2 regions of the Knoellia sp. LjRoot47 genome follow, and region 2 is predicted to be linked to the other one. Evidence: predicted binding sites of a transcription regulator. Region 2 holds the regulator's gene; the other holds the start of a gene.
What was found. The regulator HspR, encoded in region 2, represses chaperone genes until heat shock. The targets are predictions, from matches to a motif close to AAGTTGAGTCNNNNNGACTCAACTT.
Positions count from the first base shown of each region.

Region 1: a site for HspR is predicted at 1,959-1,983, ahead of ACSQ11_RS03275 (Hsp20/alpha crystallin family protein). Genes of this name have one in related genera too.

Region 1 covers NZ_CAXUQS020000001.1:623,405-639,068, reverse strand. Annotated here, with positions in the region: gene ACSQ11_RS03290 (N-acetylglucosamine kinase) at 1-449, shown strand, start outside; RNA gene ffs (signal recognition particle sRNA small type) at 500-596, shown strand; gene ACSQ11_RS03280 (DsbA family oxidoreductase) at 622-1,341, opposite strand; gene ACSQ11_RS03275 (Hsp20/alpha crystallin family protein) at 1,423-1,905, opposite strand; gene ACSQ11_RS03270 (alpha/beta-hydrolase family protein) at 2,024-3,253, opposite strand; gene ACSQ11_RS03265 (hypothetical protein) at 3,250-3,978, opposite strand; partial or broken gene ACSQ11_RS03260 (histidine kinase) at 4,104-4,904, shown strand; gene ACSQ11_RS03255 (response regulator) at 5,473-6,141, shown strand; gene ACSQ11_RS03250 (hypothetical protein) at 6,138-6,593, shown strand; gene ACSQ11_RS03245 (hypothetical protein) at 6,590-6,955, shown strand; gene ACSQ11_RS03240 (hypothetical protein) at 6,997-7,836, shown strand; gene ACSQ11_RS03235 (hypothetical protein) at 7,839-8,075, shown strand; gene ACSQ11_RS03230 (hypothetical protein) at 8,072-8,707, shown strand; gene ACSQ11_RS03225 (DoxX family protein) at 8,728-9,186, shown strand; gene ACSQ11_RS03220 (hypothetical protein) at 9,143-10,549, opposite strand; gene ACSQ11_RS03215 (ABC transporter ATP-binding protein) at 10,555-11,190, opposite strand; gene ACSQ11_RS03210 (DNA polymerase III subunit gamma and tau) at 11,320-13,761, shown strand; gene ACSQ11_RS03205 (lysophospholipid acyltransferase family protein) at 13,758-14,441, shown strand; gene recR (recombination mediator RecR) at 14,603-15,202, shown strand; gene ACSQ11_RS03195 (DUF5063 domain-containing protein) at 15,195-15,664, shown strand, end outside.
Region 2 covers NZ_CAXUQS020000001.1:1,513,571-1,529,234, reverse strand. Annotated here, with positions in the region: gene ACSQ11_RS07435 (carbohydrate ABC transporter permease) at 1-879, opposite strand, end outside; gene ACSQ11_RS07430 (ABC transporter substrate-binding protein) at 1,026-2,318, opposite strand; gene ACSQ11_RS07425 (FadR/GntR family transcriptional regulator) at 2,456-3,220, shown strand; gene ACSQ11_RS07420 (substrate-binding domain-containing protein) at 3,293-4,399, opposite strand; gene mmsB (multiple monosaccharide ABC transporter permease) at 4,487-5,737, opposite strand; gene mmsA (multiple monosaccharide ABC transporter ATP-binding protein) at 5,734-7,260, opposite strand; gene ACSQ11_RS07405 (hypothetical protein) at 7,427-7,696, opposite strand; gene ACSQ11_RS07400 (heat shock protein transcriptional repressor HspR) at 7,724-8,194, opposite strand; gene ACSQ11_RS07395 (DnaJ C-terminal domain-containing protein) at 8,197-9,228, opposite strand; gene grpE (nucleotide exchange factor GrpE) at 9,266-9,889, opposite strand; gene dnaK (molecular chaperone DnaK) at 9,886-11,787, opposite strand; gene ACSQ11_RS07380 (hypothetical protein) at 11,964-13,115, opposite strand; gene ACSQ11_RS07375 (hypothetical protein) at 13,211-13,357, shown strand; gene ACSQ11_RS07370 (NADP-dependent oxidoreductase) at 13,369-14,388, opposite strand; gene ACSQ11_RS07365 (MarR family winged helix-turn-helix transcriptional regulator) at 14,488-14,919, shown strand; gene ACSQ11_RS07360 (hypothetical protein) at 14,962-15,582, shown strand; gene ACSQ11_RS07355 (hypothetical protein) at 15,579-15,664, shown strand, end outside.

The sequences.
Region 1 (15,664 bases), 890 kb from region 2:
GGCTGCGGTTCCACGACGGGCTGCCGGGTGGGTCCGACCGGCTGCTCTCCGAGGGCGAGTCGGCGTTCGGTGCGACCTCGCACTGGCCACGTCGGGTCATGACCGGCGGCGACGCCCCGGCGCTGCTCGCGTCGTTCGCGCCGCGCGTCGCCGAGGCCGCGACGCTGGGCGACGCCGTGGCCGCGCGGATCTGCACGGCGGCGGGCGAGTCGCTCGCGGAGTCGCTGCTCTCGGCCGCCCGGGGGATCGACTCGCCGGTCCTCGTCGCGACCGGCGGGCTGCTCGCGGCGGAGCCGGTGCGGTCAGCGCTCGAGGCGGCGGTGGCGTCGGCCGGGGAGTCGCTCACCCCCGCCGTGGGTGGTGCGCTCGACGGCGCCCTCCACCTGGCCACCGTGCTCGGTGAGACGGGAACGATCCCGAGGCACCCGGCATACGTGCACCTCTCCTGAGCCCGTCGGGCCGAGTTGGAGGGCGCTGGTCCCACCGGGTTAGACTTGGACCCGGCACCCCGCGTGGTGGTACCTCACTGAACTCCCCCAGGGCAGGAATGCAGCAAGGGCAGGTGAGCTCTTCCAGGTACGCGGGGTGTCTTCGCGTTCCCCCAGCGGTCTCCGCGAGCGGTCAGGCGCCGCAGGCGCAGCCACCCTCGCACCCGCCGCACCCGCCACCGCGGGCCTCCGGGGCGTTGCCGCGGTCCTCCCACACGAGCTCGAGGGCACGGAGCAGGCCGTCGACGGGCTGGGCGCCGGTGACGGCGAACTTCTGGTCCAGGACGTAGGTCGGGACCGAGGTGATACCGATCTGGTTGGCGGTCGCCTCGTCGGCCCGCACGTCGTAGCCGTAGTCGTCGGAGCCGAGCATCTCGCGCACGTCCGACTCGTCGAGCCCGCCCTCGACGGCGAGACGCACGAGGGTGTCGGTGTCGCCCAGGGCCGCGCCCTCGGTGTACCAGCCCCGCATGACCCGGTCGGTGACGGGCTTCTCGACCCCGCGGGCCCGCGCGAGGTGGAGGACGCGGTGCGCGTCGAAGGAGTTGCCGCTGACGACCTTGTCCCACTGGAAGTCGAGACCGACCTCGGCGGCATCGGCGGCCATCGACTCGTGCTGGGCCACCATCTCCTCGCGGGTGCGGCCGTACTTGGCGGCGATGCGGTCGACGTTGGACCCCTCGGCGACGGCCGGGGCGGAGCGGTCGAGCTGGTAGCTGTGCCACACGACGTCGACGTCGCGCGGCTCGCCGGGCTCGGACGCCGCGACGAACTGGTCCACGGCGAGCTCGAGACGGCGCCGTCCCACGTGGCAGAACGGGCAGACCAGGTCGAACCAGACATCGATGCGCATGGCCCCGACGATACGTCGGAGGCCCGACGGCTCCGGCCGTCGGGCCTCCTGCCGGCTCCCGGTGCGGTGCCGGGCGCGGGGTCAGGCGGACTCGGCCGTCCGGGTGCCCTCGTCGCCGTGCCCCGACTCGATCTCGCGCGACGAGCCACCGTGCGAGACCGAGATCCGGCGCGGCTTCGCCTCCTCGGCGACGGGGATCGTCAGCGTGAGGACGCCGTCGCGGTAGTCGGCCTCGATCCGGTCGAGCGCGAGTCCGCGGCCGAGCGACAGCTGCCGGGCGAAGGTGCCGCTGGGGCGCTCGCGGGAGAGCCACTGGGCGTCCTCGGTCTCGGGCGCCGGGCGTTCGGCGCGCACCGTGAGGGTGCGGTCCTCGACGTCGATGGCGATGCTCTCGGGGTCGACTCCCGGCAGGTCGATGTGGGCGACGAACCTCTCCCCGGACCGGTAGAGATCCATCGGCATGACCGAGCCGGCAGCGCCCGACGGGCCGCGCAGGCCCTCGTTGAACAACCGGTCGAAGGTCCGGTCGAGGCTGCGGAACGGGTCGTGGGGGGTGGTGCTCATGACGATTCTCCTTGATGAACGGGAGGTCGATCTGCTCGACCTCGAGGGGGCCTTTCTTGAGTGGGAGCCGCTCAACTTCGTGCTCATTTCCTGTTGTAACCCCGAGTCCCCGCGCTCGTCAAGCCGTTCCCGTGGAGGCGCCGGCCGCGCAGGTCTGGAGGCGGTCGGGCTGCTCGGCGCCGTAGCGGTGGCCCGAGCCCGCGGGCACCGCCAGCGAGGCCACGACGTCGGCTCCGGCGTGCACGAACGAGACCAGCGGGAGCCACGGGCGGCCCTCGTCCGTCGGCACGAGCGCCATGGACGGGCGGGCGTGGACGATCGGGTCGTCGACGTTGGCGGCGAGGGTCTCGCGGGGCAGCCCGGTGCGCCCGCCGCCGGGCGTGCCGAGCCAGAACGTCGAGCACACCGCGTCGCGCAGCGCGCCCGCATCCGGTGCGGTGAGGGCGGCCTGTCCGGCGGTCGCGCCGAGGCTCTCCCCGACGACGTGGACCTGGGGTCGCTGCGACCGCGGGAGGCTCGACACCGCGAGCAGGACCTCGTCGAGCAGGGCCCGCGCTCCCGTCACCGCACCGTCGCGGTCGAGGAGGAACGCCACCCAGCTCGGGCGCGAGTCGTACTGCATCGACACCGTCGCGACGTCCGACCCGAAGCGGTGCTCGCTCCCGGCGACGAACTCGGGGTTGACCCAGCCCGACCCGGTCGGGATCGCCACGAGCAGGTGGCCGCGGGTCAGCCCTCCGGCAGCGGTGAGCCGCTCGACGGCGATCCGGGCGCGCTCGGAGTCGTCCGCGGCGTCGGCGAGGCCGGCATACGCGCGCACGGCCCCGACCGGGGAGGTGGCGAGGAGCACCTGGTCGTTCGTCGTCGCCGCGGCCTGCGCGCTCGCGGGCGCGAAGGTCAGCAGCGCGAGGCCGGTCACGAACGCGACGGCGCGACGTGACACCGCCGCCCGGTGACGCCAGGCCCACCGGACCCCGCGGGTGGCGCCGACGAGGACGAGCGCGGTCCCGAGGGCGACGCCGACGTCGATCGGCGACAGCGGGTCCATGCCGATCCGTGCGCGCATCGCGTTCTGCGTCGTGAGCGCGAGGAACGCGACGTATGCCGTGAGCGCACCTCCCAGCGCGACCGCTCCCTGCTGGGCGCGGATGGTGAGCCGCGGCCCGACGGAGGCGATGCGGCGAGCGGCGACGAGCGCGACGCCCAGCGACAGCACGAGGAGGACGCCGAGGGCGACGGGCTGCACCGGGAGGAACGACGGGAAGGTCGCGGCTCCGAGCGCGACCGGCACGGCGAGGGCGGTCGAGGCCCTCGGCAGCCGAAGCCGGGACCGGGTGGCGGCGCTCATCGCGCACCTCCCTCGATCGCGAGGGTGGCTCGTGGTGACCGCCGGGACGGCCGAGCCGACTGCGACCGCCGTTCCTGTCGCGACCGATGCGACCCGCCCGACCGATGCGACCCGCGCGACCGGCGGGAGCCGAGGAGCAGGCCGGCGCCTCCGAGGCAGGCGACCCCGGCGGCGACGGCGGGAGCGACCGTGAGCGGCGACTCCGGCTCGGGGACGGCGTCGCCCTGCCGCAGCGAGTTGACCCGCACGAAGCCGTGGGCGATGTCGGCCCACGCGAGGCAGGTGGCGTGCCCGACCCGGTGCCTACGGGTGGAACACGACGACTCGAGCTCGATGCCGAGCCGCTCGTCGACGGCCCGACGCGCTTCGCGAGGGAGGGCGTGGCCGGACCGGCCGGCATACCGGAGGAGGTCGTAGCCGAGGTCGTGCTTCCGGCACGCGGCCGTGAACTCGACCGGGAGGGGGACGGGGGAGGAGCAGCCACCCGCCGGGTCGCCGAGCAGACCGTCGGTGACGTCGGGGGAGTAGCCGAACCGCCGCGAGAAGTCCTGCGGCAGTGCGGCGCTCGCTGCGGAGGCTGGTCGCGACACGAGGACGGCGATCGCCCGGTCGGCGGCGCGATCGGGTGCAGGGAGCGACGACGCGGCAGGTGCGAGCACGAGGCCGACGGCGGTGGCGAGACCGGCGACGACGACGGTGCGGAGGAGGTGGTGTCCGGGGAACATGCGGCAAGGCTCGGAGCCGGGAGCACGTGCGGTCGTCGCCCTCGGGAGCGGTTCGGCGGTGAGACGCGGGGGTGGGTCGCGGGGACGGGTGATACCCCGGAGTGACCCCCGGTTCACCCCGTCGTATGACGACGCGGCGCCGTCGGCTCCCTAGGGTTGGAGGCATGGTCGGAGGACGAGTGGTGAGATCCGGCGGGCGAGCGTCCCGCTGGGTGGCCACGCGCACCGCCGGCCTGCTGCGTCCCCTCGGACGACCCCTCATGCGTGCGGCGCGGGCCGTGGCCGGCCACACCGATGTCACGCTCGGCCTGCTCGCCCTGGCGATGTTCGTCATCGGCTGGTCGACGGTCCGTCCCTGGCACGACGCCCCCGCCTCGCTGCTCCCGGTGCTCGCGCTCTGTGAGGCCGTGCCGTTGGTGCTGCTCCGGCGGGCCCCGTTCGTCGCCTGGGGGATCGCGGCCGCCACGTCGGTGCTCTGGTGGGCGGTCGTCCCCACCGGGCCCGAGGTGCCGCCGATGCCGTGGCCGGTCGTCCAGTTCCTCGTACTCCTCGCGACGATCGTCGCCGTCGGGCTGTGGGGCCGCTGGCGCGAGGTGCCGGTCGTCGTCGCCGCCACCGGCGTGCTCATGCTCGTGGCGATGCCCGACGGCCTCAAGCCCTGGGCACTCGGTCAGGCGCTCGTCATGGGGGTCGCCCTCCTCGTGCGCTGGCTCGTCATCTCCCGCCGCACGATCGCCGTCCAGCAGGACGAGGTCGAGACCGAGCGGGCGCGGCGGGCGGTCGTCGAGGAGCGGAGCCGGATCGCACGCGAGCTGCACGACGTCGTCGCGCACCACATGTCGATGATCGTCGTCCAGGCCCAGAGCGCCCCGCTGCGCCACGGCGTCCACGACCCCGCCGTCGTGGGTGAGTTCTCGGCGATCGAGGGTGCGGCGCGGCAGGCGCTCACCGAGGTCCGGTCGGTCCTCGGCGTCCTGCGCGACGAGCACGGGCCGGTCGAGACCGAGCCCCAGCCGGACCTCACCCGGCTCCCGTCGCTCGTTCGCTCCTCCCAGACGGCCGGTATGCCGCTCACCTCCCGTCTGCGGGTCGACCCGGCCGACGTGCCGCCTGGGACGGCGCTCGTGCTCTACCGCGTCGCGCAGGAGTCGCTCGCCAACGCCGCCCGCCATGCACCCGGGGCAGCCGTCGAGCTGACCCTCGAGCAGGAGTCGGGCTGGGCCCGGCTCATGGTCCGCAGCTCCGCCCCACCCGTCGCCCCACCCGCCGCCACCCCCACCGGCGCCTCCAGCGTCCGCAACCCTGGCGACGATCCCGACCACGGTCGCGGACGCAAGGGCGAGACCCGGGACGCAACGGCGGCAACGGCATACGTGGCATGTCCGAACGGGTGCGGGCGGTCGGCGGCACGTTCGAGGCGGAGCCGGTCGGGGAGGGGTTCGTCGTCATCGCGACCGTGCCGCTCGTCGGGCGCCCGCAGGTGGCGGGGCGGGGATGAGCGAGGTCATCACGGTCGTCATCGTCGACGACCAGGCGATGGTGCGGCAGGGTCTCGGTGCGCTGCTCGGGGCGCAGCCCGACCTCCGGGTCGTCGGGGAGGCGGCGGACGGGGCGGCTGCGGTGCGCGAGGTCGCACGGCTGCGCCCCGACGTCGTCCTCATGGACGTCCGTATGCCGGAGGTCAACGGTCTCGACGCGGCCGCGACGATCCTCGCGTCGCCGAGCCCGTACCGGCCGCACGTACTCATGCTCACGACGTTCGACGTCGACGACTACGTCTACGAGGCGCTGCGGGTCGGTGCGAGCGGGTTCATGCTCAAGGACGCGCCGGCGGAGGAGCTGGCCCGGGCCGTCCGCGTCGTCGCTGCCGGGGACTCGCTGCTCGCGCCGTCGGTGACGAAGCGGCTCATCGCCGAGGTGACCCGGACCCGGTCGGGTGTGCCGCGCGAGTCGCCGCGGCTGCGCGAGCTCACCCCTCGCGAGCTCGAGGTCCTCGAGCTCGTCGCCCGGGGACTGTCCAACACCGAGATCGCCGACCGGCTGTTCGTCGCCGAGCAGACGGTCAAGACCCATGTGTCACGCGTGTTTGCCAAACTGGGGCTGAGGGACCGCGCGCAGGCCGTGGTCTTCGCCTACGAGCACGGGGTGGTGAGCGCAGGATGAAGCACGCGATCGCCGCAGCGGGCGAGATCGCGTCGCGGCTCGTCGAGGCGCGTGACCATGACGAACCGGCGCTGGCGTGGCTGGTCGAGGCGGCGCGGGAGCTCTCCTTCGTCGAGTTCGACGTGCCGGAGGAGGCGGACGCGGACGGCTGGCTCTTCCAGTACGGACCGGTGAGCTGGTTGCCGGAGCCGACGTTCGTCGTGAGCGTCGTGCGGCAGCTCGAGGTCGTCGATGCCGACGGGGAGCACGAGTCCTACGTCCAGGTGCAGCTCGAGGTCAGGTACGACGTCGACGACGACCTCGCCGCCGTGGGTCCCCACTCGCAGTGGTGGTTCCCCGGCGGTGGGACGTCGTTCGACGAGTGGCTGGACGACGTGAGCCGGGCCGCCGTCTGGGCGGGCCTGGAGTCGAGGTCTCCCCGAGACCGGGTCGCCGTCGAGGACGCGGTGTGACGTATCTCGTGGTGCTCGACGACGCCGGCGCCGCGGGCCTGACCTTCGGCGAGCTGGCGGCTGCGGTGGCCGAGCAGTGGGCGGTCGCGAAGCCCGTCGTCGACCTCGGCGCGCTCGACCGGTCGCGGGTCCTCGAGTGGGAGGCCCGCACTGCGGAGGGTGGGGTCGTGGAGGTCGCGGTCAACAAGGAGCTCACGTGCTTCTTCCTCGACGGGACCCCGGAGGGCTCGGCCGAGGTGATGGTGTGGGTCCGGGGCCTCGTCGACGACGCGGTCGGCCTCACCGTGTGCGACGACGGGTACTCGTTCGACTTCGCCCTCGATCCCGGGATGTCCCCGCTGCAGGTCGCGCACGAGCTGTAGTCGCGCTGCCGACGGCGACCGGTCTGTCTACGGTGTGGCGCATGACAGTTGAGTGGGAGACGACGGCACCCGTGCGGACCGACGCGGGCATGTTCGCCCTGTGGCAGCCGGAGGCGTTCGCCTCCGTCTCGGAGATCGACGAGTGGGAGGACCACGTCGCCGACGAGGGCGCACTGGCCGGCCACGTCGCCGCCGGCACTCTGGTGCCGGTGAACATCGGCGTGGACGGCGCGTTCGGCTTCACCGTGCGGATCGGCCGGGGAACCCTGCTCACCGAGCGCGAGGCGCGGTTCGTGGCGGTGACGTCAGCGGCCTATCGGCTCGTCGCCTCGGGCCCGGTGGTGCTGAGCGGGCTCGAGGGCATCGGATCCCCTCCCGGTGAGGGCGTGCAGGTCGAGACCGCTGCGGGCGAGTGGTCCGTCGTGGTCCAGTTCATCGACTGGGAGGCCGAGCCCGGAATGGTGGACGAGGACGGCGACCCGCGTGAGGGTGCCTTGTCGGACTTCGTCCTCGAGGTGCGGCCGGCCGCCGCCGGCGAGACGTACCGCCTCGAGCTCGAGACCTTCGTGCGCCCGACGGAGGGTGACGGATGGCGGTCGGACGACAGGTCGCGGTGTTCACCCACCCCGACGACGTGGCTCGGCTCGCGGACCAGCTCGACACGGTGCACGGAGCTCGGCTGCTTCCGTGGTGGTGGGCGACCGAGGCCCCGCCGGCCGAGGCGCCGGCTGCCACCGACGTCTTCACCTTCGTCGCGGCGAAGAACGACGTCGGGCGCATCCGTCCGCGCCACATCGCTGCGCGTGACCACTGGCTGCCCGACACCGTCGTCGACCCCGTCGTGGAGGGGAGGCGATCGACCGTGTCCGAGGGGACGCTGACCGTGGGTCGCTTCTTTCACACGCCGGTCACGTCGGAGGGAGTGCCGAAGGACGCCGACTTCGTCGCGTTCGCCGCTCGCCTGCATCGCTGGCTCAAGCGTCACTTGGCGACCGTCGAGGTCGACGGCCGGCGGGTGTCGTGCACGCCGACCGTCCGTGACGCTGTCGCTGCGGGGACCATGGCCCTGTCGATGAATCCGGCCAGCCGCAGGCCGCCGCGCGCCGCGGAGACGTCATGACGGCGCGTGGTGACGCCCGCGCCCTGCTGTACCGAGGCATCGCCTCGGCCCTCAAGGAACGTGGGTTCACCAAGGTCAGGGGAACGCAACGGTTCGTCAGGGCAGTGGCCCCCGGAGTCGAGGCGCAGATCGGCGTCGCCAGCTCCGCCAAGGGTTCGGCCGACCACTACCTCGTCGACCCCTCCGTCGGTGTCCTGGTGGAGGAGGCGCGTGACCTCCTTGCACGCTGGACCCGGGCGGAGCCGGCGTGGACGACCCTTTACCTCAACATCGGCTACCTCCCGCCCGAGCAGGGGTGGTCCGAGGTGCCGCTCGCGACGGTCGATGACGTCCCCGGTGCCCTGTCGACCCTCCTGAGAGACGTCGACGAGAGGGCGCAAGGGTTCATCGACAGCTGTCACCGTCCAGGATACCTCGCCGATCTCATCGAGGCGGGGGTCCCGGCGCTGCGCCCAGAGGAGCTCGTCGCCGTCCTGCGTGCGCTCGACGGTGACGTCGCCGGCGCCCGACGAGGGCTCGAGGCGCTGCAGGCCAAGGTGGAGGCCTCCGTCAGCCCCTCGCTGCGCGACCTCAGGGTGCTCGAGGGATGTGCCGACCACGTCCGGCACCTTCTCGACGAAGCGTCCTCGTGAGTGCGGCATACGGTGTCGGCATGGGTTTCCTCACGCGCAAGGTGCCGGCGACGCTGCCGCAGAACCTCACCCGGATCGCGCTCGGCGCGTTCATGACCGGGGCCGGGGTGCTGCACCTCACGACGGCGCGCGAGGAGTTCCGTGCGCAGGTGCCGCACTGGGTGCCGCTCGACGAGGACTTCGTCGTGCTCGCCTCCGGTGTCGCCGAGGTCGGGCTGGGTGCCGCCCTGCTCGCCCTCCCGGGTCGGCGCCGGATGGCCGGGCTCGCGCTCGCGGCGTTCTACGTCGCGATCTTCCCGGGCAACATCGGGCAGTACGTCGAGGGGATCGACGCGTTCGGCCTTGACACCGACACCAAGCGGCTCGCGCGCCTCGCGTTCCAGCCGGTGCTCGTCGCAGCCGCCCTGTATGCCGCGGGGTTGCCCGAGGGCGGTCTCACACGTCGCGGTGGGCGAGGGACTCCGACTGCACGCGGTTGAGCCCCGCATAGAGCATGGCGGCCGGGGCGACCCACGAGCCGATGACGATCAGCCCGGACGTGGGCCAGCGGGTGATGCCCCAGACCATGCCGCCCACGATGAGGGTGTCGAGCAGGAGTGGCATCGCGAACCAGAGCAGGACGCCCTGCGCACTGGGCACCGCGTTGAACGGGCCCGTCGGCGGCCGTCCGCGATAGGCCGCGAGGAGGTTGCCGCCCGCGAGCACCACCGTCGTCATGACGAGCCAGGGAAGGGCGGTCCCGACGTCCGCGCCGGCCACCACGGCGGCGGCACAGCCGACGACGGTCGTCACGGCGAGGTGGATCCCGCCGGGGACGAGCAGGTGGGTGGCGGCCGCGCGCACCGGTGGTGACCCGAACAGCGCGGGCGTCCCCATCGTGTCGGCCTCGAGCCGCAGACCCTCCGACAGGCTGCTGAACCCCATGTGGCTCACCAACGCGGCGACGAACGCGACGAGTGGTGGGACCGAGGTGCTCGACAGCGTGGCGCCGAGCGCCCAGGCCGCGGTGGCGCTGAGGGCGAGGCCGACGACAGCGGCGCCGGGGGCACGGCGCAGACCGAGGACGTCCCGTGCGACGAGTGTCATCACCGGACCTCGGTGCCGCAGCCGTGCCGAGCGCGCGCGCGTCACCGGCCGGGCGGCCTCGAGCCGGACCGCCCGGAGGTCGCCCGCCTGCACTCCGCCGACGATCCGGTTGGACCGTGCCGACTGCGTGCGCAGGTCGTGCAGGCCGAGCCGGCGCACTTCTGCGACCCACGGCGGGCCGTCGCCGGGCGCAGGCGAGTCGGCGGTCGTGCCGGACCTGGACTGGCCGAGGAGCCAGGAGCCACCGACGAGCAGCCCCACCGCAGCCCCCACGACCACCGCGGGTGCCACGACCCAGAAGGGCGCGACGCGTGCGCCCCAGAACGAGGCGCCGACGAGGAGCCCGGTCGTCGCACCTGCGGCCAGGACCGCGAAGAGCGAGTACCCGAACCACGGCCGCAGCGCCGCCCACCGGTCGAGCGACGAGGCGACGACGTGGTCGACCCACGGCACCGGCGCCACCAGCGGGCCACGGACCCGGCCCGCCTCGCGCGCGAGCGCCGCCGAGCCCGCGACGACGACGAGCGCCACCAGTGCGAGCCAGGGGGAGCGGAGCGCGTCGGCCATCCCGCCCCGGTCGCCGGCGCGCACGAGGGCCCGTAGGACGGGGAAGCCGTAGAGGCCCACGAGGATGAAGGCGACGTACGCGGCATACGCCACCTCCTTGCGCGCGGGACTGCCCGACGGGCCGTGGAGCACGTGGACGATGTCGGCGAGGCGCTCGCGGTCACGTCCGGCGGAGGCGGCGGACGGCACGGGACTCAACCCTCCGCCGCGACGAGGTCGACGACCTGGTCGGCCACCCGCTCGGTGATGGCCGGGTCGTGGCAGGCGAGGACGACGGTCGTACCGGCGTCGCGACGAGCGGCGACGAGGTCGGCGACGAGGGTGCGCTTCACGGTGTCGAGACGCTGCTCGGGCTCGTCGAGGACGAGGACCTGCGAGGGGCGGAAGAGGGTGAGCGCCAGCCGGAACAGCTGCGTCTGCCCCGAGGACAGCTCGTGCGGGAACCGTCCGTCGAGCGCGCCGATCCCGACCTCCGCGAGCGCTGCGGCGACGCGGTCGTCGCAGGTGTCGGCGTCGCCGCCCCACGTCGCGTCGAGGAGGACGAGGTGGTCGCGCAGGGTGAGGTCGCGGTAGGTCGCGGGCGCCCCGACCAGCGCGGCGACGGCCGCCCGGACCGCCGGGTCGCGCTCGTCGGCGACGTGCTCCCCGACGTGGACGGTCCCGGTGGAGGCAGGTAGGGCCCCGATGAGGATGCGCAGGAGGGTGGTCTTGCCCGAGCCGTTGGGGCCGCGCAGGACGAGGCACGACCCGCTGGGGGCGGTGACCGAGACCGGCGCGAGCAGGGCTGCGGGACCGATGACCTTCGAGACGTCCTCGGCGCGGATCTCCACGTGTTCCTCCCTCTGCGTCCGCAACGTCGGTCGGCGTCCTCGCCACTTCCGCGGACGCAGGCGAGCGTATGCCGGGAGGTCCAGCACGCGGCATACCGGCTGTCCCTCGCGCCGACTAGGTTGGTCGCCGTGAGCACCGCCCTCTATCGCCGCTACCGCCCCGAGACGTTCGCCGACGTCATCGGGCAGGAGCACGTGACCGAGCCGCTCATGCAGGCGTTGCGCACGGGGCGGGTCAACCACGCCTACCTGTTCAGCGGCCCGCGTGGCTGCGGCAAGACGACGAGCGCGCGGATCCTCGCCCGCTGTCTCAACTGCGAGCAGGGCCCGACGGCGACGCCCTGCGGCGAGTGCGACTCGTGCGTGGCCCTGGCCCGTGGTGGCGCCGGCACGGTCGACGTCATCGAGATCGACGCGGCCAGCCACGGTGGTGTCGACGACGCCCGTGACCTGCGCGAACGCGCGTCCTACGGCCCGGCGCAGAGCCGCTACAAGATCTACATCATCGACGAGGCGCACATGGTGACGCCGCAGGGCTTCAACGCGCTGCTCAAGATCGTCGAGGAGCCGCCCGAGCACGTGAAGTTCATCTTCGCGACGACCGAGCCCGAGAAGGTCATCGGCACCATCCGCTCGCGCACCCACCACTACCCGTTCCGCCTCGTGCCGCCCGGCCAGCTCTCCGACTACATGGAGCGGCTCTGCGTCGCCGAGGAGGTGGCGGTCGCGCCGGGCGTGCTGTCGTTCGTCGTGCGCGCCGGTGGCGGTTCGGTGCGTGACTCGCTGTCGGTGCTCGACCAGCTCATCGCCGGTTCGGGGCCCGACGGGCTGACCTACGAGTCGGCGGCGTCGCTGCTCGGCTTCACCGACGGCGAGCTGCTCGACGCCGCCATCGACGCGTTCGGTGCCGGTGACGGCGCGGGTGCGTTCTCGGCGATCGAGCGCGTCATCGAGACCGGTCTGGACCCGCGGCGCTTCATCGAGGACCTCCTCGAGCGACTGCGCGACCTCATCGTCGTCGCGGCGGTGCCCGAGGGTGCCTCCGCGGTGCTGCGGGCCCTGCCGCCGGACCAGCTCGAGCGGATGCGCCAGCAGGCGGCGAGCTTCGGCCACGGGGCCCTGTCGCGCGCCGCCGACATCGTCAACGCCGGACTCACCGAGATGACCGGCGCGACCGCGCCGAGGCTCCAGCTCGAGCTCATCGCCGCGCGGATCCTGCTGCCGGCCGCCGCCGGCGAGAGCGGGTATGCCGCACGGCTCGACCGTCTCGAGCGTCGCCTCGACGTGGGTGGGGTCCCGAGCACGGCGTCCGCTCCGGCCGCGGCTCACCCCGTGGCCGCACCGTCGCCGTCCCCCCAGGCCGCGCCGCAGCCGACGCAGGCTCCTCCGTCGCAGGGGACCGCCGCGTCGGCGCCGACTGCGGCTCCGGCTGCGGCTCCGGTCGCGGCACCTGCGGCGTCCGTCGCTCCCGCGGTGCAGGCGCCGTACGAGCGTGACCTCCGGCCGCCGCAGCCCACCGTCGCCCCGGCCGCGCCGGTCGTCCCCGAGCGGCCCGCACACCAGCGCACCGACGAGGAGCCCCCGGACGACGACGAGCCCGCCGAGCCCGAGTTCCTCGAGCCCCGGCCACCGTCGCAGCACGAGGCGCCCGAGCCGAGGCAGCCCCAGCAGGGCGGTCACGCGCCGGCGCAGTCGCAGGGCCAGCCGCAGCGTCCCGAGCAGCCGCAGCCCCAGGCGCCCGAGCGCCAGCAGTTCCAGGAGCCGCAGCACGCGCCGGAGCACGCAACGGAGTCGCAGCAGGCGCCCGGGCCCCAAGCCTCGACCCGGGCCCCGGGTGGGCTCGACACGGCCGCGATCCGCCGGTCGTGGCCCGACGTCCTCGCCAAGGTCTTCGAGCTGCGCCGCACGACGTGGACCTTCGTGTCCGAGCACGCCCAGGTCCTCGACTACGACGGCGAGCGGCTCCTGCTCGGCATCTCGACGACCGGCCTCGCCAACACCTTCCGCCGCGGACCGCACGCGACCTACGTCCAGCAGGCGCTCATCGACGTGCTCGGTGTGGACGCGCGGGTCGAGGGCGTCCCCGCCGACGGCTCCGCGATCGGCGGCACCGTCGGCGTGCCGACGATCGACCCCAACCGCCCCGACCCCGTGCCGCAGGCGCAGCCCGAACGCACCCCGCCGCCGCAGCAGCAGCAACAGTCGGCGCAGGCCCGGGCCGAGGCCAACGGAGCCGCAGCGCACGACGCGCCGGGTGCGGGAGGCGAGCCGACGGCATACGTGCCGAGCCAGCCGCCCACGACGCAGGCCGAGTGGGGCAGCGGCGGCAACGACGGCGGAGGTGCCCCCGCCTGGGCGACGCCGGGCGCTGCCGGTGCCGGCGAGGTCGTCAGCCCGTTCGCGCGGGCCAAGGAGGCGGTGGCCTCCGAGCCGGACCCTGATGAGACGCCGGTCGCCGATGACTCCGCGATCAGCGACGATGACGAGGACATCGAAGGCCTCGGCGAGGTCGGTGTCCCCGTCGTGGAGCGAGTCCTGGGCGGGAAGGTCATCTCCGAAGAGGACGCATGAGCACCTACTACTGGGTCAGCCGCACCGCGGTGATGTCCCTGGCCCACGCGATCTGGCGCCCGACGATCCTCGGCAAGGACAACGTCCCCAAGACGGGTGGGGTGCTCCTCGCGAGCAACCACCTGTCGTTCATCGACTCGTTCGCGATCCCTGTCGCCGCCCCTCGCAAGGTCTCGTTCCTTGCCAAGGCGGAGTACTTCAGCGGCACCGGCATCCGCGGCCGCTTCGTGCGCGGGTTCATGGAGGCCGGAGACGCGATCCCCGTCGACCGCGACAGCTCGCGTGGCGCGCAGGACTCGCTCGACCTCGCGCTCGAGGTGCTGCGTGCGGGCAAGGCGTTCGGGATCTACCCCGAGGGCACCCGCTCGCGCGACGGCCGTCTCTACCGCGGCCGCACCGGCGTCGCCTTCCTCTCGCTCACGGCGAACGTGCCGGTCGTCCCCGTCGGACTCATCGGCACCGACAAGGTCCAGCCCGTGGGCACCCGCGGTCTCAAGATGGCCGACGTCACCGTGGCCTTCGGGTCACCGATCCAGCCGTCCTCGTATGCCGGCCTGCCCGCCGGCCGTGCGCGTCGCCAGCTCACCGACGACGTCATGGACGCGATCGCCGCCCTCACCGGCCAGGAGCGGGCCGACACCTACAACGAGCGCCCCGCCACCGAGACCCCCGACGACTGACCGGTCCCGCCTCGCCCCAGCCGCCCCAACTTTTGCTCCCCAGGAGGGAAGGTCGGGGGTCCGGAGGGGAATGTTCCGTCCGGAGCCGCAAGGTTCCCTCCGATGGGCAGCGCAGCGCGCGGCAGGCGCCCAGTGGCGGCGCGGTGGCCTAGGCTCAAGGTGTGTACGAAGGCGCAGTGCAGGACCTCATCGACGAACTCGGCCGACTTCCGGGCGTGGGCCCCAAGAGCGCCCAGCGCATCGCCTTCCACCTGCTCCAGTCCGACGCCGTGGACGTGCAGCGCCTCACCGACGCGCTGACCCAGGTCAAGGCCAAGGTCCGCTTCTGCGTCACCTGCCACAACATCGCCGAGTCCGAGCAGTGCCGGATCTGCGCCGACCCGCGCCGCGACGTCACGAGCATCTGCGTCGTCGAGGAGCCCAAGGACGTCGTGGCCATCGAGCGCACTCGCGAGTTCCGTGGCCGCTACCACGTGCTCGGCGGGGCGATCAGCCCGATCGACGGCATCGGCCCCGACGACCTGACCTTCCGTGAGCTCATGACGCGGCTCGCCAGCGGTGAGGTCACCGAGATCATCATCGCCACCGACCCCAACCTCGAGGGCGAGGCGACCGCGAGCTACCTCGCGCGCTTCCTCAAGGGCATGGACCTCAAGGTCACCCGGCTCGCCTCCGGGCTCCCCGTCGGCGGCGACCTCGAGTACGCCGACGAGGTCACCCTCGGTCGCGCGTTCGAGGGGCGGAGGCTGCTCGATGCCTGACCCGACCGGTGCGGCCCCGTCGCCCGAGGAGTCCGAGAGCATGTCGGACCTGCGCGCCCTCGCCGCCGACTCGGCGCACGAGGCTCGCACCTACCTCGCCACGGTGGCCGACATCGCGTCCGGCGCCAACCCCGCAGCCGCCCTCCCGCTGGGGCTCCTCGCCCTGTCGCAGGTGCTGCTCATGGGTGCCCGCCTCGGCGCGATCGAGGACATCGTCCCCGAGGACCGCTTCGAGGCCGACCCCGGACCCGACGTCGAGCTGGACCCGCTGCGCGAGAACCTCTCCAACCTCCTCGAGGGCCTCGACGACTACGCCGACGTCGTCGACCCGGTCACCGAGCCCACGCTCACCACGGGCTCCCTGTCCAACGACCTCACCGTCGTCGCCTCCGCCCTGGCCCACGGCCTGCGCCACCACGACGAGGGCCGCATCCTCGAGGCGCTGTGGTGGTGGCAGTTCAG
Region 2 (15,664 bases):
CGAGCCGATGATGATGAGGAAGAAGAGGATGAGGACGGTCGAGCTCGTGCCGTACTCGTTGTAGTCGAAGCTCAACCCGTAGGCGTAGACGTTGAGCGTCTCGACCTCGTGGTAGCTGCCACCGCCCTTGCCCTTCGTGGCGTAGAGGATGTCGAACGTCTTGAGGGCGTCGATCCCGCGCAGCAGCACCGCGACGATGATCGTCGACTTCATGAGCGGCAGGGTGATGTAGCGGAAGCGCTGCCAGCCGCTGGCGCCGTCGATGAGCGCGGCCTCCTGCGGCTCGTCCGAGAGCGAGGTGAGACCGGCGAGGAGGATGAGGACGACCATCGGCGTCCACTGCCAGATGTCGATGAGCATCGTGGTCCACAGCGCCGAGTTCGGGCCGGCGAGCCAGGGCTGCTCGGGGATGCCGAACCAGCCGAGGACCTGGTTGGCGATGCCGATGTTGGGGTCGAAGATGAGCCGCCACATCATGCCGACGGCCACGGGCGTGGCGACGAGCGGCATGAGGATCGCCACGCGCACCCACTTCTCGCCGCGGAACGGACGCCACAGCAGCAGGGCGATCGCCATGCCGAGGACGACCTCGACGATGAGGACGACACCGGTGAACTGCACGGTGCGCCAGACCGCCGGCCAGAACCGGGCGGTGTCGGCAAGGACGTCGAGGTAGTTCTGCGCCCCGACGAACTCCTTCTCCGCGCGCACCGAGCCCTCGGCGTCGGTGAGGCTGAGGTAGAGCGTCCACGCGACGGGGAAGATGATGAGCACGACGACGAACGCCATGGCCGGAGAGGCGAAGAGCCACTTGCGGTGGGCGTTGGCCCAGCGGGAGAACCCGGACGTTCCCGTCACGGGGAGTGCGTCAGCAGACATGGAGTATCGCCTTCGTTGCCGTGGGTGCTTCGTGCAGGCACGCGGTCGTATGCCGTGTGCTCCGGGTCCCGGGTGACCGCACGCCCCGTGGGGTGCGGCCACCCGGGGTCACCCGGGATGCCCTGGTGTCAGGGCGTGGGCGGGTCTTACTTGTTCTCGTCGTCGAGCAGGGCCTGGAAGGCCTCGGCGGCCTTGTCGGCCGACGCGCCCGAGTCCTTGCCGGTGATGGCGTCGACGATCGGCTGGCCGACGAGCTCGCGGGCCTCGGGGACCTTGACGACCTGCGGGCGGTCGAATCCGACACCGTTCTCGGCGCCGGCCTTGGCGGCCTCGACGAGGTCCTTCGGGTAGGTCGACGTGGCGTCGGCGTCGTTCGCGACCGAGGTGCGCGCACCGGGGACGCCGGCCTTCTGGTTGGCGAGCGTCTGCTCCTTGCTCGTGGCCCACTCGATGAACTTCCAGGCGTTCGCCTTGTTCTCGGAGGCCTCGTTGATGCCCAGCGCCCACGACGGGACGTTGTAGGGCTTGGAGCCGGCGGGGCCCTCCGGGAACGGCGCGAAGCCCACGGTGTCGGCGACCTTGGACTTGGCCGGGTCGGTGGCGTTCTTGTAGAGCGAGCTCGCCTCGGTGTAGAAGGCGGCCTGACCCTGGGTGAAGATCGCCATCGCCTCGGGCCAGCTCATGTCGGTGCTGACGTTCTTGGGGCCGTGGTCGTGGATGAGCCCGCCGTAGTAGGCGTAGGCCTGCTTGGCCTCGGCCGAGTCGACGGCGGCCTTGCCCGAGTCGTCGACCCACGCGCCACCGAAGCTGTAGAGGAAGCCGGAGAACTGCGTGACGGCGGCGGTCTTGCCGGTGCGGGCGACGAAGCCGGCGACGCCGGGGTTCGCGGCCTGGACCTTGGCCGCCGCCTCCTTGAGCTCGTCGAGCGTCTTCGGCGGGGCGCTGAGGCCGGCCTTCTGCAGCAGGTCCTTGCGGTAGTAGAGGACCTCGGTCTCGGTGATGAGCGGGACGCCGACGACCTTGTCGTCGTACGTCGTGGCCTCGACCGGACCGGACTGGAAGTCGCTCCAGTTCCACTCCGAGGCGCCCTTGGTGTCCTCGGTGATGTCGGACAGGTAGCCGTTCTTGCCGAAGAGCTTGCCCTCCTGGAGGGGGCGGTACATCATCACGTCGAGGTCGCTGGTGCCCGCGTTGAGCTTGACGTTGTACTGGTCGGACAACTGGTCCTCGCCGAGCTGGGTGAGCTCGACCTTGAGGCCGGTCGCCTTCTCGAACTCGGGCAGGGCCGCCTTGATGTTGTCGGTCCACACGTGGTTGGCGAGCGTCACCTGGATGGTCTTGGACCCGGTGCCCTCGTCGTCGCCACCGCCACCGCACGCCGAGAGGCTGAGCGCCGCGGCGAGTGCGAGGGTCGATCCGATTGCTGTACGTCGCAACACGTCGATCTCCTTGGATATCCGGCCGCCCCGCCATTGGAGCCGTCGCCGCGGCGGACTTCACGTCCGTCTTGTCCGCGAGCATAAGGTCATAAGTCTGACTTGTGCAAGAGTCTGCGCTCGCTCGTATGATTTGTGACGTGCCCACCGATGCGCTCCACGACGACGACTCCTCCGGCCTCCACGGGCGCCTCGTCGAGTCCCTCGGGCTCTCGATCTGTGGGGGCGAGCTGCCCCCCGGCACGATCCTCTTCATCGACGACCTCATGGCGCGGCACTCCGTCTCGCGCTCCGTCGTGCGTGAGGCCCTGCGGGTGCTGTCCTCCATGGGTCTCGTCACCTCGCGCCGCCGGGTCGGGACGGTCGTGCACGACAGGTCCGCGTGGAACGTGTACGACCCACTGGTCATCCGCTGGCGTCTCGCGACGGGCGGCCGCCTCACCCAGCTCCGCTCGATCACCGAGCTCCGCACCGCCGTGGAGCCGCAGGCTGCGCGCCTCGCAGCCGAACGCGCCAAGCCGCTCGAGGCCTCCGAGCTCGTCACCCTCGCCGGCCAGCTCTGGGCGGCGGGTCAGGACGGGCGGATGGACGACTTCCTCCGCCTCGACGTCGAGTTCCACAAGAGGGTCCTCGCCGCCTCGGGCAACGAGATGTTCGAGCACCTGCACAAGCAGGTCGCCGAGGTCCTCGCCGGTCGCCACGCCTACGGCCTCATGCCGCACCACCCCCACGTGGACGCCCTCCAGCTGCACAGCGACGTCGCCGCCTCGATCCAGCGCGGTGACGGCGACCGGGCGCACGAGGCGATGGTGGCGATCATGGACCGGACCATGGGCGAGACCCGTCAGCTCTGGGAGCAGCAGGGCAACGAGTCCGAGACCGAAGCGGCCGCCGTCGAGGCCTGAGTCCGGACGCACCTCGGCCCCGCCACCCACGAGGGTGCCGGGGCCGAGGTCGTGGACCGCGAGGGTCTCAGCTCACTGGGTGAGCTTGGACAGGGTCGGGTCGTTGGCGTAGGCCTCCTTGGCGTTCGCCTTGGTGACGATGAGCGGCTCGAGCAGGTTGGCCGGGACGACCTTGACGCCGTTGTCGTAGGACTTCTCGTCGTTGACGGTCGGCTTCTCACCCTTCTGCAGCGCCTGGACCATCTCGATGGTGGCCTTGACGAGGTTGCGGGTGTCCTTGTTGATCGTCGAGTACTGCTCGCCGGCCATGATCGACTTCACGGACTCGACCTCGGAGTCCTGACCGGTGACGACCGGGACGGGCTTGCCGGCGGCCTTGACCGAGGTGATGATCGCGCGGGCGAGGGTGTCGTTCGGGGAGAGGACGCCGTCGAGGGCGGCCGACGAGTAGGACGCCGAGAGCAGGGTGTCCATGCGCTTCTGCGCGTTCTCGGCCTTCCAGCCCTGGGTGACGGCCTGGTTGAAGGCGGTCTGGCCCGAGGTGACCTTGAGCGTGCCGTCGTCGATCTTCGGCTTGAGGACGCTCATGGCGCCGTCGAAGAAGACCTGGGCGTTGGCGTCGTCGGGCGAACCGGCGAAGAGCTCGATGTTGTAGGGACCGGACGGCTTCTTCGCCGCCATGCCCTCGAGGAGAGCGTTGCCCTGCAGGACACCGACCTTGAAGTTGTCGTAGGCGACGTAGTAGTCGACCGCGTCGGTGTTCTTGATGAGGCGGTCGTAGGCGATGACGGTCGCGCCGGCGTCCTTGGCCGCCTTGACCTGGGTGCCCAGCTGGGCGCCGTCGATGGCGCCGACGACGATGACCTTGGCGCCCTTGGTCACCATGGACTGGATCTGGTTCTGCTGCTCGCCGACACCGCCGTTGGCGAACTGGACGTCGGCCTTGAAGCCGGCCCCTGCGAGGTCGTCCTTGAAGAGCTGCTCGGCGAGGACCCAGTTCTCCGAGGTCTTCTGCGGGAGCGACACCCCGATGAGCGAGTCGCCGGCGAACCCACCGCTGCCGCCCGAGGCGGAGCTGTCGGAACCCGAGGCGGGGGTCTCGTCGTCGGCCCGGCCGCAGCCGGTCACAGCGAGTGCGGCGACGGCGGTGACTGCCATCAGCTTGGTGAGGGAACGCATGTCGTCTCTTTCTTTCGTATGCCGTGGCGCACCCGGGGCGGAAGCGTCACTGTGATGCGTATTCAGTTGTGCGGCAACCTGCTGACCTCAGGACTCCTGCTTGACGGTCTCCGCCGTCTCCTTGGTCGCCCGACCACCGAAGTTCTGCATGATGAGGCCGGTGATGGAGCGACGACCCTGGCTCTTGTTGTAGACGTCGAAGGCCACGGCGGTGAGCAGCACCAGGCCCTTGATGATCTGGGTCATGTCGGCGCCGATGCCGAGGAGCTGGAGGCCGTTGTTGAGCACGGCCATGACGAGACCACCGATGACGGCCCCGACGACGGTGCCGACACCACCGGTGACCGCGGCGCCACCGATGAAGACGGCGGCGATCGCGTCGAGCTCCCAGCCGACGCCGTCGGAGGGACCGGAGGACGTGGAGCGGGCGGCGAACATCATCCCGGCGAGCGCGGCGAGGATCGACATGTTCATCATGACGAGGAAGTTGACCCGCTTGGAGCGCACACCGGAGAGCTCGGCGGCGTGACGGTTGCCACCGACGGCGTAGATGTGGCGACCGATGATCGTGCGGGTCGAGATGAAGCCGTAGATGAGGACCAGCGCGCCGAGGATGAGCGCCGAGATCGGCAGCGAGGTGCCGGGCCGGCCGGAGGCCATGAGCATGACCACGGCGAGGATCGCGACGCTGATGAGCGCCAGCCGGATCCACATGACCGTGCCGTCCTCGAGGTCGGCGCCGATCTTCTTCTGGTTGCGGCGGTTGCGCAGCGTGCCACCGATGATCGCCGCGCACACGACGATGCCGATGAGCAGGGTGAGGTTGTTGTAGCCGGTGTTGGGCCCGACCTCGGGGAGGTAGCCCGACCCGATCTTCTGGAAGCTCTCGCTGACGGGGACGGTGTTGGACTTGCCGACGTACTGGTTGGCGCCGCGGAAGATGAGCATGCCGGCGAGGGTGACGATGAACGCGGGGATGCCGACGACGGCGACCCAGAAGCCCTGCCAGGCTCCGACGACCGCGCCGATGCCGAGTCCGAGCAGGACGCCGACCCACCACGGGATGCCCCAGTCGCGCATCGCGATGGCGACGACGATGCCGGCGAAGGCAGCCACTGAGCCGACCGAGAGGTCGATGTGCCCGGCGATGATGACGAGCACCATGCCGATCGCCATGACGAGGATGTAGCTGTTGCCCTGGAAGATGTTGATGACGTTGCCGGGGTCGAGCGTCAGCCCGTCGGTGAGGACCTGGAACAGCACGATGAGGAAGACGAGCGCGAAGATCATCCCGAACTGACGGGTGTCCCCACCGAAGATCTCCTTGAGCTTGTTCATGCAGCGTCCTTCGGGGTCGTCGAGGTCTTGGTCATGAGCCGCATGAGCGACTCCTGGTCGGCGTGCTCCTTGTCGAGGACGCCGGTGACCCGGCCCTCGCTGATGGTGTAGATCCGGTCACTCAGCCCGAGCAGCTCCGGCAGCTCGGAGCTCACGACGATGACGCCCTTGCCCTGGGCGGCGAGGCGCTGGATGATCCCGTAGATCTCGTACTTGGCACCGACGTCGATGCCGCGGGTGGGCTCGTCGAGGATGAGCAGGTCGGGGTCGGTGAAGAGCCACTTGGAGAGCACGACCTTCTGCTGGTTGCCGCCCGACAGCTTGGCGACGTCGTAGTCGACCGACGGCGTCTTGGTGCGCAGCTGCTTGCGGTAGTCGTCGGCCGCGGAGTGCTCTGCCCGCCGGTCGATGACGAGGTTGTGCGCGATCTTCTTGAGCTTGGCCGACACCGTCGTCGTCTTGATGTCGTCGAGGAGGTTGAGGCCGAGGGTCTTGCGGTCCTCGGTGACGTAGCCGATGCCGGCGTCGATGGCCGCCGGCACGCTGCGCAGGTCGACGCGCTTGCCGTTGAGCGTCATCTCGCCACCGAGCCACGTGCCGTAGGAGTGCCCGAAGATCGAGCGCATGAGCTCGGTGCGGCCCGAGCCCATGAGACCCGCGAAGCCGACGATCTCGCCGCGGCGGACGAAGAACTCCGACTGCTTCGCGACGAGCCGCTCCGGGACCTGCGGGTGGGCGACAGTCCAGCCCTTGACCTCGAACATCACCTCGCCGATCTCGGGGGTGTGGTCGGGGAAGCGCGACTCGAGCGAGCGCCCGACCATGCCGCGGATGATCCGGTCCTCGTCGACGGCGCCCTCGCGCACGTCGAGCGTCTCGACCGTCTGGCCGTCGCGGATGATCGTGATGGCGTCGGCGATGGCCTCGATCTCGTTGAGCTTGTGGCTGATCATGATCGAGGTGATGCCCCTGCCCTGCAGGCCCCGGATGAGGTCGAGCAGGTGGCGCGAGTCCTCCTCGTTGAGCGCCGCCGTGGGCTCGTCGAGGATGAGCAGCTGGACGTCCTTGGCGAGGGCCTTGGCGATCTCGACGAGCTGCTGCTTGCCGACACCGATGTTCTTGATCGGCGTCTCGGGGTCCTCCTCGAGCCCGACCCGGGCGAGGAGGTCGCGCGCGCGGTTGTTGGTCTTGACCCAGTCGATCGCGCCGCGCCTGGTCTCCTCGTTGCCGAGGAAGATGTTCTCGGCGATGGAGAGCTCGGGGATGAGCGCGAGCTCCTGGTGGATGATGACGATGCCCGCGTGCTCGGAGTCACGGATGTTGTTGAACGTGACGTCGGCGCCGTTGAAGCGGATCGTCCCGTCGTAGGTGCCGTGGGGGTGCACGCCCGACAGGACCTTCATCAGGGTTGACTTGCCGGCGCCGTTCTCGCCACAGATCGCGTGGACGTCACCACGGCGGACCGTGAGGTTGACGTCGGACAGGGCCTTGACACCGGGAAATGTCTTGGTGATGCCCGTCATCTCCAGGATGGGCGCAGAACCGGCCACATCGTCTCCTCGTCGACATCGAACACCGTGGACCTCACTGGCCTCGGTGGACAGGATGCTAGACCCAAGATCTGTCAGCCACGCAACGTTCCGGAGCCGGACGCACGGCTTGTCCGGTGGACAAGCGGAAGTGGACAATTCAGGGAAGGCTCGGCTCCGGGTCGTACCAGCCGTCGCGCTCCTCGGCGAGCGCCGAGAAGCGGTCGCGCAGACCACCCTCCACGGGTCCGGAGGGGTCGTCGACCATCTCCTCGCGCACGTGGACACCCCAGTCGGCGTCCTCGGCGTCGTCGTCACCGGCGTGGGCGACCCGGATCACCCGGACCTCGGTGAAGCCCTCCTCGATGAGCTCGGCGGCGATCTCGTCGGCGGTCTCGCGCTCGGGGAAGATCAGCAGGTGCTCGGTCACGCAGCGAAGCGTATGCCGTCCGCGCACTCAGGGACGCCAGAGGACGAGCGCTCGGGACGCCGAGCCGGCGCCCTGTCCCGAACCCGGGCGACGGCGAGGCCGCTCGCCGAGCCGGCTGGCGAGGATCTCGCCACCGGGGCCGACGGAGAAGACGCGTGACCCGCCCGAGGCGGCGGCCCGGAGCTGCTCGACCTCTCGGGTCAGCTCGGCGACCCGCGAACGCAGCGCGTCGACGGAGTTCTCGAGCTCGAGGATCCGGGCGATGCCGGCGAGGCTGACGCCCTCCTCCTGGGAGAGGCGCTGCACCTCGCGGAGCAGCTCGACGTCGCGCGCCGAGTAGCGGCGCCCGCCGCCTCGGGTGCGCGACGGCGTGACGAGTCCGAGCCGGTCGTACTGGCGCAGCGTCTGCGCGTGCATGCCGGCGAGCTCGGCCGCGACCGAGATGACGAACACTGCGGCGTCGTCGTCCGGTCGCGGCGTCGCTCGGCGCGCAGCCACGGTCAGGCCTTCGCCTGCTCGACGAGACCGGCGCGCGGGTCGAGCCCCTCGGCCTCCGCACGCAGCACCTCGACGGCCTCTCGGGCGCGGTCGGACAGCTCGTCGGGGACGAGGACCTGAACCTTGGCGAGCAGGTCGCCCGTCGAGGACGAGCCCGCGACGCCGCGACCCTTGACGCGAAGTACGCGACCCGACGGCGTGCCGGGGGCGATGCGCACCTTGACGCTGGAGCCGTCGAGCGTCGGCACGGCGACCGTGGCACCGAGAGCCGCCTCGGCGAAGGTCACCGGCAGGTCGATCGTGAGGTTGTCGCCGTCGCGCCCGAAGACCGGGTGCTTCTCGACGGTGACGGTGAGGATGAGGTCACCGGCGGCGGCCCCGGGCTCACCGGGCTGGCCCTTGCCGCGGAGCCGGATCTTCTGCCCGTCCTTGACGCCCGCAGGGATCCGGGCCGTGATCGTGCGGCCCTCGGCGGTCCGCAGGGTCACCGTCGAGCCCTCGACGGCGTCCCGGAACGGGAGCGTCGTCGTGGCCTGGACGTCCGCGCCCTTGCGCGGACCGCGGGGGGCGCCGTAGCCGGCATACCCGGGTTGCGGACGACCGCCACCGCCGGCGGCACCGCCGAACATCTGCGACAGGAGGTCGTTGATGTCGTCGCCGCCACCGGGGCCGCCGTAGGACTGACGGCCGCCGGTGTCGAAGCGGACCCGCGACCCACCGCCACCGCCGAACGCGCTGAAGATGTCGTCGAACCCGCCGTTGCCACCGGCCCCACCGGCCGTGAAGCGAGCACCGCCGTGCGCCATCTGCCGGACCGCGTCGTACTCCTCACGCTGCTTGGGGTCCGACAGCACCGCGTGGGCCTCGCCGATGTCCTTGAACTTCTGCTCGGCAGCGGAGTCCCCGGGGTTCTTGTCGGGGTGGTGGGTGCGCGCGAGCTTGCGGTAGGCCTTCTTGATCGCCCCCGCGTCGGCATCCTTGGGGACGCCGAGGATCGCGTAGAAGTCCTTCTCGAACCAGTCCTGGCTCGCCATCAGCGCCTCCTTCCGGACGTCGTCTCGTGAGTATGGGTCACTCGGGGTCGGCCACCGCGACCCGCGCCGGGCGCAGGACCTGGTCACCGGTGCGGTAGCCGCGCTGGAGCACCTGGACGACCGTCGTCGTGCTCGCGTCCGCCGGGAGCTCCGGGTTCGAGGAGTCCCAGGCGGCGTGCATGAGCGCCTCGTGGTGCATCGGGTCGAACGGCTCGCCGACCTCGCCGAAGCGGGTCAGGCCGAACTTGCCGAAGCTCGCCTCGAGCTTGTCGGCGATCGCGGCGAACGGGCCGTCGGTGAGGTCACCGTGGTCGCGCGCCGCCTGGATGTCGTCGAGCACCGGCAGGACCGTCTCGAGGACGTCGCGCACCGCGCGCTCCTGGACGAGGGCCCGGTCGCGGTCGACTCGACGCTTGTAGTTGACGTACTCGGCGTTGAGCCGCTGGAGGTCGTCGAGGCGCTGGGCCGCGAGCACCGTGTCGGGGTGCTCGCCGCCCTCGGCAGCCACGTCCTCGGCCGCGGGGGCGGTGGCCCCGGCCGGAGCCGGAGCCACCTCCTCACCGTCGTTGGCCGACTCGGTGTTGATCGCGTCGGACGACTCGTCGTCCACGACCTCGCCGTCGAAGACCTCGTCCTCACCCGGCATACGAGCGTCGGTCACTTCTTCTCCTCGTCGTCCTCGACGACCTCGGCGTCGACGACGTCGGAGTCATCGTTGGCCTGCGCGCCGGCCTGCTCGGCGCCGTCCGACGCCTCGCCACCGGGGACGTCGCCGGACTCGCCCTGCTCGGCGGCCGCGGCGTACATCGCGGCGCCCATCTTCTGGGACTCCTCGTTGAGGTGGTCGATCTTGGCCTGGACCTCGTCGCGGGACAGCGTCGACTCGGGCTTGATCGCCTCCTTGAGGTCCGCGAGCGCGGTGTCGACCGGGCTGCGCTGCTCGTCGGTGAGCTTGTCACCGGACTCGCTGAGGAACTTCTCGGTCGAGAAGACGAGCGACTCGGCCATGTTGCGGGTCTCGGTCTCCTCGCGACGCTTCTTGTCCTCGTCGGCGTGGGCCTCGGCGTCCTTGACCATGCGGTCGATCTCCTCCTTGGACAGCGCGCTGCCGCCCGAGATGGTGATCTTCTGCTCCTTGCCGGTGCCGCGGTCCTTGGCCGTCACGTGGACGATGCCGTTGGCGTCGATGTCGAAGGTGACCTCGACCTGCGGCACGCCACGCGGGGCCGGCGCGATGCCGGAGAGCTCGAAGGTGCCGAGCGCCTTGTTCTGCTGGGCGATCTCGCGCTCACCCTGGAAGACCTGGATGAGGACCGACGGCTGGTTGTCCTCGGCCGTCGAGAAGACCTCGGAGCGCTTGGTCGGGATGGCCGTGTTGCGCTCGATGAGCTTGGTGAACAGCCCACCCTTGGTCTCGATGCCGAGCGAGAGCGGCGTGACGTCGATGAGAAGGACGTCCTTGCGCTCACCCTTGAGGACACCGGCCTGGAGCGCGGCGCCGAGCGCCACGACCTCGTCCGGGTTGACGCCCTTGTTGGGCTCCTTGCCACCGGTGAGCTCCTTGACGAGCTCGGTCACGGCCGGCATGCGGGTCGAGCCACCGACGAGGACCACGTGGTCGATGTCGGAGAGCTGGATGCCGGCGTCCTTGATGACGTTCTGGAACGGCTGCTTGGTGCGGTCGAGGAGGTCCTTGGTCATCTGCTCGAACTGGGCGCGGGTCAGCGTCTCGTCGAGGTGGATGGGGCCGTTCTCGCTCATGGAGAGGTACTGCATCGAGATCGTCGTCGAGCTGGCCGAGGAGAGCTCCTTCTTGGCCTGCTCGGCGGCGTCGCGCAGACGCTGCATGGCGATCTTGTCCTTGGACAGGTCGACGCCGGTGTTGTTCTTGACCGTGGTGAGGAGGTGCTTGACGACGCGGTCGTCCCAGTCGTCACCACCGAGCTGGTTGTCACCGCTCGTCGCGCGGACCTGGATGGTCGAGAAGCCGTCCTCGGGGTCCTTGCCGACCTCGAGGAGGGACACGTCGAAGGTGCCGCCGCCGAGGTCGAAGACGAGGATGAGCTCGTCCTCCTTGCCCTTGTCGAGGCCGTAGGCGAGCGCCGCGGCGGTGGGCTCGTTGACGATGCGCAGGACGTTGAGGCCCGCGATCTCACCGGCCTCCTTTGTGGCCTGGCGCTCGGCGTCGTCGAAGTAGGCGGGGACGGTGATGACCGCGTCGGTGACGGGCTCACCGAGGTAGGACTCGGCGTCGCGCTTGAGCTTCTGGAGCGTGCGCGCGCTGATCTCCTGCGCGGTGTACTTCTTGCCGTCGATGTCCTCGCTGGTCCAGTCGGTGCCCATGTGGCGCTTGACGGAGCGGAGGGTGCGGTCGGCGTTGGTCACGGCCTGGCGCTTCGCGATCTCGCCGACGAGGACCTCACCGCCCTTGGAGAAGGCGACGACCGACGGGGTGGTGCGGCCGCCCTCGGCGTTCGCGATGATCGTGGGCTCGCCACCCTCGAGGACGGCGACGGCGGAGTTGGTGGTTCCGAGGTCGATACCGACTGCACGGGCCATGTGACTGTCTCCTTGCGTTGAGCTGGGGTTGAGTTGCTGTCACTCAAGTTAGGAGCCGGTATGCCGTGTGGCAAATCCGCGCGTCAAAACTTGCGTTCACTCGACTCAACTCTCGCCCGGGGGCCCGTGTTCCCCCGGGCGCCAACTTTCTTGCGCCGGGCCTTCTGGTGGAGACGTCAGGGCGCGGGGCGGGTGTGCCGGATCGCCACGGTGCACGCCGGAAGCCTCGACAGGTTGTTGGTCGGGTCGTTGTCGGAGACCGTCGCGAGGTAGGGGAAGAAGCGGTTGTCCTCGTTCTCGTCGACGTGGACGTCGGCCTCGCGCCCCGACTCTCCGCGCACGAAGAAGGTGTGGGTGCCGGCCGCGATGGCGTCCATGACCTTGCCCTTGGGCATGGCCCACGGGGTGCCGTCGGGCAGCGTGCCACCCAGGGTGCTGATGAACGGCTTGCGCCCCGCCCTCTGGATGCCGGTGACCTGCCACCGACCGGGGGCGAGGGTGTCCGTCACCGGGACCCAGAACTCCTCGATCGGCTGCCACACCTGCCCGTGCAGGTTGTAGTTGTAGTCCGACGACTCACGTCGCCCCGCTCCGCGGTCCCAGATCTGCTCGTGGATGTCGATCCGCTGGTGGGTCGTCGTGGCCTCGAGCTGCGTCTGGCTCCAGAAGCGGGTGACGATGCCCTGGAAGTTGTCGGGGTCCGATGCCTCGACGATGGCGGCGGGCAAGCTCAGGGCGCGCACGATCGCGGCGACGGCGACGTCCTGCGCGTAGCGGTTGAGGCGGCCCACCACGCGGGTCATCCGCTGGGCGAAGTACTCACGGGCCACGGCCTCGGCCGACGTGCCCTCGGCCATGCCACGCAGGATCTTGGCGCCGACGCCGTCGAGGTCGATGTCGGCGATCGCCTCGGTGAGCTCGACCCTGATGAGCTCGTTGATCTTCGCGTGCGCGGCCTCGGCTCCCGCATCGGACGTCATGTCCTCCTCGAGCAGGATCGCGACGAGGGCGAGCTGGCCCGGGACCTCCACCTGCTGCCCTGCGGCGTTGATGACGATCGGCTGGAGCGTGGTGTCCACGTGGCCGAGCTGGGCCGGGAGGGTGCGGTTGGCCCCGATGCCCATCGGGCCACCGACGCTGCCGTGGCTGCCCGGGGAGAAGACGAACCCGGGCGCCCCGTCGAGGTTCGGGGCGTCCGGGCGGTGGGTGATGGTGCGACCGTCGATCGTCACGACGATGACCCACATGTAGGGCTCGCTGTCGCTCTCGTCGGCGCCGTGGAAGCAGAACAGCTTGTCGAGCCGGATCCGGACGGGGATGGTGGCCATGGTCGCTCCTGGGGTCGGGGTCGGTCATCCCTGAGGAGCGGGGCGCGGGCCCGCAGATACACCAGGTGTCGGTGGCCGGCCCTAGCGTTCTCGGCATGGCAGACGACGGCACCGTGCGACACCTGCGGGTGGTGCGCGCAGCACGCCCGGTCGAGGTCGTCGGCGACGACCTCGACCGCGAGGCGTACTGGGCGCGGCTCGAGCAGCTGCGCGCCGAGCGTGAGCGGCTGCGCGCCGGCTGACCGCTGGGGGCTCAGCCCAGCGAGACGATCATCTTGCCGGTGTTCTCGCCGCGCAGGAGGCCGAGGAAGGCGTCGACGCCGTTCTCGATGCCCTCGACGGCCGTCTCGGCGTACTTGAGCTCGCCGGAGGCCAGCCAGCCGCCGACCTCCTCGACGAACTGCGGCTGGAGCGCCGCGTGGTCGCCGACGAGCATGCCCTGCAGGCGCAGCCGCTTGCCGATGACGAGCGCGAGGTTGCGCGGTCCGGGCGTCGGCTTGGTCGCGTTGTACTGCGCGATCATCCCGCAGATGGCGGCGCGGCCCCTGACCTTGAGCGACGAGATCGCGGCCTCGAGGTGCTCGCCACCGACGTTGTCGAAGTAGACGTCGATGCCGTCCGGAGCAGCCTCGCGCAGCTGGTCGGCGACCGGGTCGTTCTTGTAGTTGAAGGCGGCGTCGAAGCCGTACTCCTCGACGAGCAGACGGACCTTCTCGTCGGAGCCGGCCGAGCCGATGACGCGCGAGGCGCCCTTGAGCCTCGCGATCTGGCCGACCTGGCTGCCGACGGCACCGGCCGCGCCGGAGACGAAGACCGCGTCGCCGGGCTGGAACGACGCGACCTCGAGCAGACCCGCGTATGCCGTGAGCCCGGTCATGCCGAGGACGCCCAGGTAGGCCGAGAGCGGGGCGATCGTGGGGTCGACCGTGACGACGACCGAGGCGTCGACCTCGGCGTACTCGCGCCAGCCGAGGCCGTGCAGCACGTGGTCGCCGACGGAGATGCCCTCGGCGGCGGAGGCGATGACCTCACCCACGGCGCCACCCTCCATGGGGCGGTCGAGCTGGAACGGCGGGGTGTAGGACTTCACGTCGTTCATCCGACCGCGCATGTAGGGGTCGACCGAGAAGTGGAGGTTGCGCACGAGGACCTTGCCCTCAGCGGGAGCGGTGACCTCGGCCTCGCGCAGCGCGAAGTCCTCGGTCGTCGGCCAGCCCTGCGGACGGGCGACGAGGTGCCACTCACGGCTGGACGTGGGAAGTGCTGCGGTCATGGGTGGAGGCTCTCCTCGGGTGCGACAGAAACTTCAGTACGTGAAACACCATGCTCCGAGATATTTCAGGTTGTCAAATACTTGGCCTATCGTGGAGGCATGTCCACTCCCCGCCCTGACCCCCTGACCTTCGAGGTCGTCGACCTCATCGGGTCCGTGGTGGCGCGCTACCACGAGGAGTACGACCGGGCCGCGGCGCAGCACTCCCTCACCGGCGCACAGGCCCGGGTCCTGGCCCTGCTCGCCATCGAGCCGCTGCCCATGCGCCAGGTCGCACGGACGCTCAAGTGTGAGCCGTCCAACGTCACCGGGATCGTCGACCGGCTCGAGGCCCGCGGCCTCGTCGAGCGACGTCCCGACCCGGCCGACCGTCGGGTCAAGGTGGCCGCGATGACGGTCACCGGAGCCCGCACGGCACGCCTGCTGCGCGACTCGCTCGGCTTCGCGAGGGAGCCCCTCGCCGAGCTCTCGCGCGCCGAGCGGACGACCCTGCGCGACCTCCTGCAGCGGATGGTCGGCGAACAGCAGTAGTCCTGGCCTCTCCGGCCCCCCGGATTCCCTACACTCCCTGCCATGGGGGAGAACGCGAGGGCTGGACGAGGCGTGCTCGGGCGCGCCCGCGGCTTCGTCACGGGCCGGCCGACGAGCCAGAAGGTCGGCGGCGGGGTCGCCGCGGCCCTGCTCGCGAGCGCACCCTTCGGAGGCCTGGCCGGCACACCGGAACCCGGGCCGGAGCCGATCGTCGCCGGCAAGGCGATCATGGTCGGCCCCTACGAGGTGGTCGTCGACAAGGTCGTCGAGCTGCCCGATCTCAAGCCCGCGGTCTCGCCGTTGCCGTCACAGCGCGTCGTGGTCCTCGACACCCGTGTCACCCTCACCGGAGACCGACCGGAGTACGGCGTCACCCTCTCCAACAACATCGCCGTCTCCGGGGGCGGGGTCAAGATCGTCGAGGCGCCCAACCTCTACTTCGTCGAGGACGCGACGCGGATGTCGAACTTCAACCCGGGCCTGACCTACCGGTTGGCGCTCGCCTACGTCACCTCCGGTCCGTGGCAGGGCGACTCTGTCACCGTCAAGGCCAACCTCGTGGAGTTCCGCGAAGAGGACAAGCAGACGCTCGACCCCGACGCCTGGGTCGCCCGCGACGAGGTCCAGTGGCAGGGCAGCCTGCCCCTGGTGAGGCGACCGTGAGGCGCGCCATCGCCACCGGCGCCCTCGTCATCGCGGCCATGGGTATCGGACGTGTCATCAACGACCGCATCCCGCTGGGTGA